DNA from 2 places in the Arthrobacter sp. CAN_A1 genome. Region 1 is predicted to be linked to the other one. Evidence: predicted binding sites of a transcription regulator. Region 1 holds the regulator's gene; the other holds the start of a gene.
What was found. The regulator HrcA, encoded in region 1, represses chaperone genes, less so after heat shock. The targets are predictions, from matches to a motif close to TTNGCACTCGNNNNNNNCGAGTGCNAA.

Region 1 (4,587 bases):
GGCAGGGTTTACCCGGGTGTCCTTCGGCATGCAGTCGGCAGTGCCTCACGTCTTGCAGGTCCTGGACCGCACTCACGCCCCGGAGCGTGTTCCCCTGGCGGTGCAGTGGGCGCGCGACGCCGGGCTGCGCGTCAGCCTCGACCTGATCTATGGCACCCCGGGGGAGACCCCAGCCGACTGGCAGCAGTCGCTTGACGCGGCACTGTCCTACGAGCCGGATCACGTCTCCGCCTACGCGCTGATTATCGAGGACGGCACCAAGCTGGCGGCGCGGATCCGTCGGGGAGAGGTGCCCGACATCGACGACGACGATCACGCCGAGAAGTACGCTTTGGCAGAGCAGTCGATGGAAGCCGCCGGCCTGGGCTGGTACGAGGTCAGTAACTGGGCACGCACACCCGACGACGCATGCCGGCACAACCTGGCCTATTGGCGCGGCGACGACTGGTGGGGTGCCGGACCGGGCGCCCACTCCCACCTGGGAGGGGTGCGGTGGTGGAATGTGAAACACCCGACTGCCTACGCCCAACGCCTCAGCTCGGGTGTGTCACCGGCCGCCGGCCGGGAAATCCTCGACGACGACACCCGGTACGTGGAGGATGTCATGCTCCGAGCCAGGCTCCGCGAGGGACTGCCCACCAGCAGGCTACGCCCCGCAGGACGACTCGCCGTCGCCGGGTTGATCGCAGATGAACTGATTGTTCCTGCCGACGCTTTTGCCGGGACCATCACTCTCACCGGCAGGGGAAGGCTGCTCGCCGATGCCGTGGTTCGCCGGCTGCTGCCGGACTAGGGCCAGTGACAATCAGGCGAGGGGCGACGCGCCTACTTGAACAGGCGCAGGTTGAAGGCGTACCGGTAGGGGCGGCCGCGGTTGACCTGAATCCCGGCGACCACTGAGGACACGGCAATGGCCACCCAGATCAGCGCGTTGACGACGGCGAACAGGCCGCCCACGGCGGGCAGCAGTGACAGCAACCAGGCAGCGAAGGCGAGGAGCGTGGGTGGGAACGTGAAGTTGAACGCCTCCCGCGACTCCTGAGCCGTGAAGGGGCCACGGTTCTTGAAGATCAACAGGATGATCAGCGAGGGAATAAAGCCCAGGATTCCGCCGAAGTGCGACAGTGTTGCCCACTGTCTGTCCTCGGATGCGGTCAACGGCAGTGCATTCGCCGGGGCACCCTCAAAAGCGGATGGAGGCTGGCTCTGGCCGTCCTCGGATCCGTACTGTTTGTGCTGGTCAGCGGGGTTAGACAACTAAACATCCTCTATTGCAGGGGGGCTCCCGGGTAGGTGCCGTCCCCTCTAGAATACGTCTTTGCCCGGGAAACGCGTAGTACGGATCAGCCGCTCTGGTCGGCATTCCCGGGAATGGTCAGGAAGTCAATGACTTCTTCGACCCTGCCGAGGAGGGACGGTTCGAGGTCCGCGTAGCTGGTCACGCAACCCAACAGGCGCTTCCAACCATGCGCCACGGCTGCCTTGTCCGCGTGCGGCCAGCCCAGGCCGGCAAGGATCCCCGTCTTCCAGTCCTGGCCACGGGGGACCACGGGCCAGGCGGTGAGCCCGACGGCGGCCGGTTTGATGGCTTGCCACACGTCGACATAGGGGTGCCCGACGACGAGCACGTTCGACGCCGCGCCGGGTACCTTCATGGCCTCCTGCGCAATGCGCTGCTCTTTCGACCCGGTCACCAGGTGGTCGACCAGGATGCCGAGTCGACGGTTCGGCCCCGGGCCGAAGGACCGGATCATCCCGGCCAGGTCGTCGACGCCGTGGAGTGGTTCCACAACGATCCCTTCGAGCCGCAGGTCGTCACCCCACACCTTTTCGATCAGCTCGGCATCGTGCTGGCCCTCCACCCAGATCCTGCTGGCCCGCGCGGTCCTCGCCCGGGCGCCATCAACCCTCACCGAGCCCGACGCCGTCAGCCGCCGGGCAGGCGCTGATGGCGGTCCGGTGGGGGCCACCACTTCCACCGGGCCGCCATCGATGTGGAAGCCGAACCCCAGCGGGAAGGTCTTGAGTTTGCCGCGCCGGTCCTCGAGCACCATCACGTGCATGCCGCCGGACTTCTCGACCCGAACCACGGCGCCCACATAACCGCTCTGGACGTCCTCCAGCACCAATCCGGCGCTGGCCGCAACCTTGGGGAGGGAAACCTGCCGCGGGGCGGAGATGTCCTGCGCGCCCCATTCGTATGTTGACAAGATTGTTGCTCGCTTCCAGGCTCGCCGCTGGACGGTCCGGCCAGGGATTTTCAATGCTAACAATCCTCTGGAACGTACTAGACTTGGCACTTGGGCGTGTCGAGTGCCAGATCTGCTGGAAGTGTCAGGGAACCGTGTGCGGAGGTGAAATGTGAGCGAACCACGCCGACTTGAGGTGTTGCGCGCCATCGTCGAGGACTATGTGCATTCCCGGGAGCCGGTGGGATCAAAGGCCCTGGTGGAACGCCACCAGCTGGGAGTGTCATCGGCGACGATCCGCAACGATATGGCAGTCCTTGAAGAAGAGGGTCTGATCACGGCGCCCCACACCAGTTCGGGTCGCATTCCCACGGACAAGGGCTATCGGCTGTTCGTTGACCAGATTTCCGAGGTTAAGCCCTTGTCGGCGCCCGAGAAGCGTGCCATCCAGGCCCTGCTGGAGGGTGCTGAAGACCTCGACGACGTCATGGACCGGACCGTCCGACTCCTCTCCCACCTGACCAATCAGGTGGCAGTTGTGCAGTACCCCCACCTCGGCAACGCGGCGGTCCGCCACCTTGAGTTCGTCCTGCTGGCCCCCAACCAGGTGCTCGTGGTGCTGATCGCCACCAATGGAACGGTCCAGCAGCGGGTGGTGCCGCTTCCCGAAGCCGTGCCGGAGGCCAGCCTCGCCGAACTCCGGCAGCATTTTCTCGGCTCAGTGTCCGGTATCAAGCTGACCTCACTCCCACAGGAACTCGCCCTCGCCGTCGCCGCCCTGCCGTTCAGGCAGCGCCGGGCAGGAACTGCGCTCGCCCGAACGCTTGAACAACTTGCCGGGATAAACCGTGACGACCGGATTGTGATGGCTGGCACAGCCAACCTGGCGCGATCCACAGTAGACTTCCCGTTGAGTATCGGACCAGTGCTGGAAGCCCTTGAGGAGCAGGTGGTGATGCTACGCCTGCTCTCCGAAATGAAGCACGACGCGTTTGGCGTCTCGGTGCGGATCGGGCGGGAAAACCCGCACGGTGGACTCGCCGAGGCCTCGGTGATTGCCACCGGATACGGCCCGGACTCGCTGGCCAAGGTCGGAGTCCTGGGGCCAACACGGATGGACTACCCCACCTCGATGGCGGCGGTGCGCGCGGTGGCCCGCTACCTGTCGAGGATTCTGACGGATTAGGCCGCGGCCATCGCAGTAATGAATATGTTCCAGCAACAGCAAGCCATACCGGGTGGGCACCAAATCCCCACCCGGGCAGTGACATAGGAAGTGAAGTGCAGGAGTGAGTAATCACTATGAAGTCCTCGGTGTGAACCGCGATGCCAGCGGCGAGGAGATCAAGAAGGCTTACCGCAAGCTTGCGCGAAAGCTGCACCCGGATGTCAACCCGGGTCCGGACGCCTCAGAGGATTTCAAGCTGGTGACCCGGGCGTACGAAGTGCTGTCGGACCCGCAGAAACGCCGGGTGTATGACACGACGGGTAACGAAAACGGGACCGACAACGGCTTCGGCGGCGGACACGCCGGTCCTGGCTTTGCGTTCCAGGACATCTTCGAAACCTTCTTCGGCGGGGGCGGTCCCAGCGGCCCGCCGTCGCGTACCCGCCGCGGCCAGGATGCGCTCATAGCCGTCCGCATCGACCTGGTCGATGCCGTCTTCGGGATCAACAAGAAGATCGAGGTCGACACGGCTGCTGTTTGCCCCACCTGTGACGGGTCCTGCTGCCAGGCGGGCACCTCGCCCCGGACCTGCGACATTTGTGGTGGCTCGGGCCAGGTGCAGCGCGCCGTCCGGTCCATCCTCGGTCAGGTGATGACCAGCGCGGCCTGTGGTACCTGCCAGGGCTTCGGCACTGTCATCCCTAACCCCTGCAACGAGTGCAACGGTGACGGCCGGGTTCGTAGCCGCCGCAGCCTCACCATCAAGGTGCCCGCGGGGGTTTCCACCGGCACCCGGATCCAGCTGGGCGGCCAGGGCGAGGCCGGCCTCGCCGGCGGACCCCAGGGCGACCTGTACGTGGAGATCAGGGTCAACCCGGACCCCACCTTCCTGCGTGAGGGAGACGACCTCCACGTCACCCTGAGCGTGCCGATGACCGCCGCCGCGCTGGGGACTACCCTGAACCTCGCCTCGTTCGACGGTGACCAGGAGCTTGGAATCAAAGCCGGCACCCAGTCCGGGGAAATTGTTACCCTTCGCGGCCTCGGCGTCACCCACCTGCGCGGCTACGGGCGCGGAGACCTCAAGGTCCACCTCAATGTGGAAACGCCGCGCAATATCGACCAGGCCCAGGAGGAACTGCTGCGCCGCCTCGCCGAACTCCGGGGTGAGGAATTCGTTGAAGGCCAGCTGGCGAGCAACGGGTCAGGAGTGTTCGCGAAGCTGCGGGA
Region 2 (4,587 bases), on a different contig from region 1:
ATGGGGAGAACTGCCCACTCATGAACAGCACCCCCGGTCCGTGGACCGGGGGTGCTGTTGATGCCTGAATAGCCTTTTGAGGGGCTAGTGGCTGTGGCCCTCTTCATCGTCGGTCTCAGGCTTCTCGACCACCAGTGTTTCGGTGGTGAGAATCAGAGCCGCGATGGATGCCGCGTTCCGCAGGGCGGAGCGGGTGACCTTGACGGGGTCGATGATCCCGGCGTCGACCAGGTTCTCGTATTCGCCGGTGAGGGCGTTGAACCCGTGTCCTGGCTCAAGCTCCTCCACCCGGTGCACCACAACGTAGCCTTCGTGGCCAGCGTTTTCGGCGATCCAGCGCAGTGGCTGAGCCAGAGCGCGGCGGACCAGATTGATGGCAGTTGCCGCATCGCCTTCGAGGGCGAGGACCGATGCGTCGGTGTCCAGTGCCTTGGAGGCGTGGATCAGCGCAGCGCCACCGCCAGCAACGATGCCCTCGTCGAGAGCGGCACGTGTCGCTGACACGGCGTCCTCAATGCGGTGCTTCTTTTCCTTGAGCTCAACCTCAGTTGCTGCGCCGACCTTGATGACTCCGATGCCGCCGGCCAGCTTGGCCAGGCGTTCCTGAAGCTTCTCGCGGTCCCAATCGGAATCGGTGCGCTCAACCTCGGCGCGGATCTGGGCGACGCGGTCTGCAACATCGGATTCGCTGCCGATGCCGTCAACAATGGTGGTCGTGTCCTTGGTGACGGTGATCCGGCGTGCCGAACCCAACACTTCAAGACCCACCTGGTCCAGCTTGAGGCCGAGGTCAGGCGACACTACCTGGGCACCGGTCAGCGTGGCGATGTCCTGCAGCATGGCCTTGCGGCGGTCACCGAAGCCCGGCGCCTTGACGGCTACGACGTTCAGCGTGCCGCGGATCTTGTTCACCACGAGGGTGGACAGCGCTTCGCCGTCGATGTCCTCGGCGATGATGAACAGGGGCTTGCCTGCCTGCAGCGCCTTCTCCAGCAGCGGGAGGAATTCCTGCAGCGAAGAGATCTTGCCGGAGTTGATCAGGATGAGTGCGTCCTCGAGTACCGCTTCCTGGCGCTCGGCGTCAGTGATGAAGTAGGGGCTGAGGAAGCCCTTATCGAACTGCATGCCCTCGGTGAGGACCAGTTCGGTCTGCGTGCTGGAGGACTCTTCGATGGTGATGACGCCATCCTTGCCGACCTTCTCGAAAGCTTCAGCGATCAACTCGCCGACCTCTGAGCTCTGGGCTGAGATGGACGCAACGCTGGCGGTCTGCTGACCGACAACCTCGCGGGCGTTTTCCAGCAGGCGGGCGGCGACGGCCTCGATGGAGACCTCGATGCCGCGCTTGAGCTGCGACGGTGCGGCACCTGCGGCAACGTTGCGCAGGCCTTCGGTAACCAGTGCCTGCGCCAGAACGGTCGCGGTGGTGGTGCCGTCACCGGCAATGTCGTTGGTCTTGGTGGCCACTTCCTTGGCGAACTGGGCGCCAAGGTTCTCGAACGGGTCGTCCAGTTCGATTTCGCGGGCGATGGTCACGCCGTCGTTGGTGATCGTGGGGGCGCCCCACTTCTTGTCCAGCACGACGTTGCGGCCGCGGGGGCCGAGCGTCACCTTGACGGTGTCAGCCAACTTGTTGACTCCCGCTTCCAGTGCGCGGCGTGCAGCGTCATCAAACTTCAACTGCTTTGCCATGATGTGTTCCTCTTCCATTGTGCAAATCCTGCATGTGCAATACCTGGTACTGCTGGTGGTCTTGGCGCGTCTTCACGCACCGACGAGAGAACCCCGGCCTGTACGGCCGGGGTTCTCTCGGGAAAACTACTTAACGACGATCGCCAGCACGTCGCGGGCGGAGAGTACGAGGTACTCCTGACCGGCATGCTTGACTTCGGTTCCGCCGTACTTGGAGTAGATGACAATGTCGCCTTCGGCTACATCGACGGGGACGCGGTTTCCGTTATCGTCAACGCGGCCTGGGCCTACTGCCACAACTTCGCCCTCCTGGGGCTTTTCCTTGGCAGTATCCGGGATAACCAGACCCGAGGCAGTGGTCTGCTCGGCTTCCAGTGGGCGGACAACAATACGATCCTCAAGAGGCTTAATAGAGACCGGCACGCGGACCTCTCCTTCGCTTGGGTGACAAATGGAATTAAGGCCTTCGGTTGGCGTTGACCGTCGTCGCGGTGCCGGCTCACGCTTCCCTGAAGGAGTTGGCACCCTCATGGTGAGAGTGCCAAGTCTGACTTTATGCATTGGTTAGCACTCGGTCAAGGTGAGTGCCAGATTGCGCTGCGAGCGCAGGACGATTTCCGGCCCGGATGACTCAGGGATTCACATTGCGGATGATCGATGCCCTGCCTACCCCGGCGGAGATCCCGACGACGGCGGCAAGTGCCAGGACGAAATCTGCCTGCATGACCGGAGCCAGCATGAAGAACGCTCCAGCGGTGAGGCCAGCAAAGACAACGGCGAAGGCAACCACGTGGAGCAGCTGCTTGCGGACCTGACGGAGAATCAGGGCGAGGAGCAGCGCCACCGGTGATCCAACAAAGAGCGCAACAAGGAAGCTGACCATCACAATCAGGCCCCAGGCGGTCAGAGCCCAGGAGCCCGGGCTCGCAATCTCGTCGGCAACCGCCACGAGGAGGGTGACGACGGACCAGACACCGAAGGTCACTATCCATCCCTTGACGAAGGCATGCAGCCCCAGGACCACCCGGCCGCCGGCGAGTCCCGGCTTTTCCGCGCACCGGCGCTGCAGGAGGGCAGCGTTGTCGGGACGCTCATACCGGTGCTGGTCCTCCCCACTGTCCATGGTTGAACAATAGTCCTTCCGTCCTGCCCACCAGGGAGGGTGTTTCGGTGGGCATGCACGTTCATGCCCGCCGAAAGCCACCTCCCGGTGAGCAGGACGCGCTTCGACGCGGTTAGACTCCGCCCCGTAGACTGGGGAGCTGGCCATCAATGGCCCTCCCACCATCTTTCGAAAGCAGTTTCGTGACCCAGCAGGTACAGGCCTCCGCCCGGAGCCACAGCGGCATCGCCCAGGAGGCTTCCCGCCGTCGGACGTTCGCCGTCATTTCACACCCCGACGCCGGCAAGTCGACGCTGACCGAAGCGCTCGCCCTGCACGCCAGGGTGATTGGGACGGCTGGTGCCACCAACGGCAAGGAAAACCGCCGGGAAACGGTCTCCGACTGGATGCAGATGGAGAAGGACCGCGGCATTTCCATCAGTTCCACGGCCCTGCAGTTCTCCTACCGCGACACCGTCATCAACCTGTTGGACACTCCTGGCCACTCGGACTTCTCGGAGGACACCTACCGCGTGCTCGCCGCCGTCGACTGCGCGGTCATGCTCATTGACGCCGCCAAGGGCCTCGAGACGCAGACCATGAAACTCTTTGAGGTCTGCCGGCAACGCAACATCCCGATCATCACCGTCATCAACAAATGGGACCGGCCCGGGCTGGACACCCTCGCCCTGATGGATGAAATCACCGAACGCACCGGGCTGATCCCCATGCCCCTGACCTGGGCCGTCGGCATTGCCGGGGACTTCCGCGGCGTCTGGGACCTGCAGCGGGATGAGTTTGTCCGGTTCACCCGCAAGAATGCTGGCGCATCCCTCGCCATCGAGGAGCATCTCACCCCCGCCGAGGCACTGGCCCAGGAGGGCGACGCCTGGACCGACGCGCTCGATGAAGCCTCACTGGTGATCGAATCGAACCAACCGTTCGACAAGGAAAGCTTCCACGCCGGCACCGGCACCCCGGTCCTCTTTTCATCGGCTGTCCTGAACTTCGGGGTCCAGCACATCCTCGACACCCTGGTCGACCTGGCACCCGCAGCCGGACCGCGGAAGGACATCAACGGAGACGCCCGCCCGGTGGATGCTCCGTTCTCCGGCTTCGTGTTCAAGGTGCAGGCCGGCATGAACCGCGCCCACCGCGACCACGTGGCGTTCATCAGGGTGTGCTCGGGCGTCTTCGAGCGCGGCATGGTGGTCACCCACGCCAACTCCGGCAAGACTTTCGCCACCAAGTACGCCCAGCAGCTGTTCGGCCGCGAACGGGAAGTGATCGACGAGGCCTGGCCGGGCGACGTCGTCGGGCTGGTCAACGCGTCAGCCCTGCGCATGGGTGACAGCCTCTACGTCGAGGCACCGGTCGAGTTTCCCCCGATCCCGCTCTTCAGCCCCGAGCACTTCCGGGTGGCCCGCTCCAAGGACCCCAGCCGGTTCAAGCAGTTCCGGCGTGGGATCGAGCAGCTGGGCCACGAGGGCATCATCCAGGTGCTGCGCTCGGACCTCCGCGGCGATCAGGCGCCGGTTCTGGCGGCCGTGGGTCCGATGCAGTTCGAGGTGGTCGCTGACCGGATGGAACACGACTTCAGCGCACCCATGCGGATGGAACCCCTCCAGTACTCGCTGGCACGCCTCACCACCCATGACGCGCAGGCGGCGCTGAGCGCCATCCGCGGCACCGAGGTGCTGATCCGGTCCGACGGCGAGTACCTCGCCCTGTTCAATGACATCTGGGCACTCCGCCGGGTGGAGAAGAACTCGCCGGAGATCACCCTGAGCACC

Region 2: the regulator HrcA is predicted to act here: its motif matches at 2,257-2,283, upstream of groES (co-chaperone GroES).

What each region holds. Positions count from the first base shown of each region.
Region 1 is NZ_JADOUR010000004.1:82,125-86,711, reverse strand. Features, by position in the region: gene hemW (radical SAM family heme chaperone HemW) at 1-793, shown strand, start outside; gene IWX62_RS06255 (DUF4870 domain-containing protein) at 826-1,257, opposite strand; gene IWX62_RS06250 (DUF3097 family protein) at 1,344-2,210, opposite strand; gene hrcA (heat-inducible transcriptional repressor HrcA) at 2,362-3,375, shown strand; gene dnaJ (molecular chaperone DnaJ) at 3,479-4,587, shown strand, end outside.
Region 2 is NZ_JADOUR010000003.1:69,493-74,079, reverse strand. Features, by position in the region: gene groL (chaperonin GroEL) at 85-1,692, opposite strand; gene groES (co-chaperone GroES) at 1,819-2,115, opposite strand; gene IWX62_RS04735 (hypothetical protein) at 2,324-2,815, opposite strand; gene IWX62_RS04730 (peptide chain release factor 3) at 2,965-4,587, shown strand, end outside.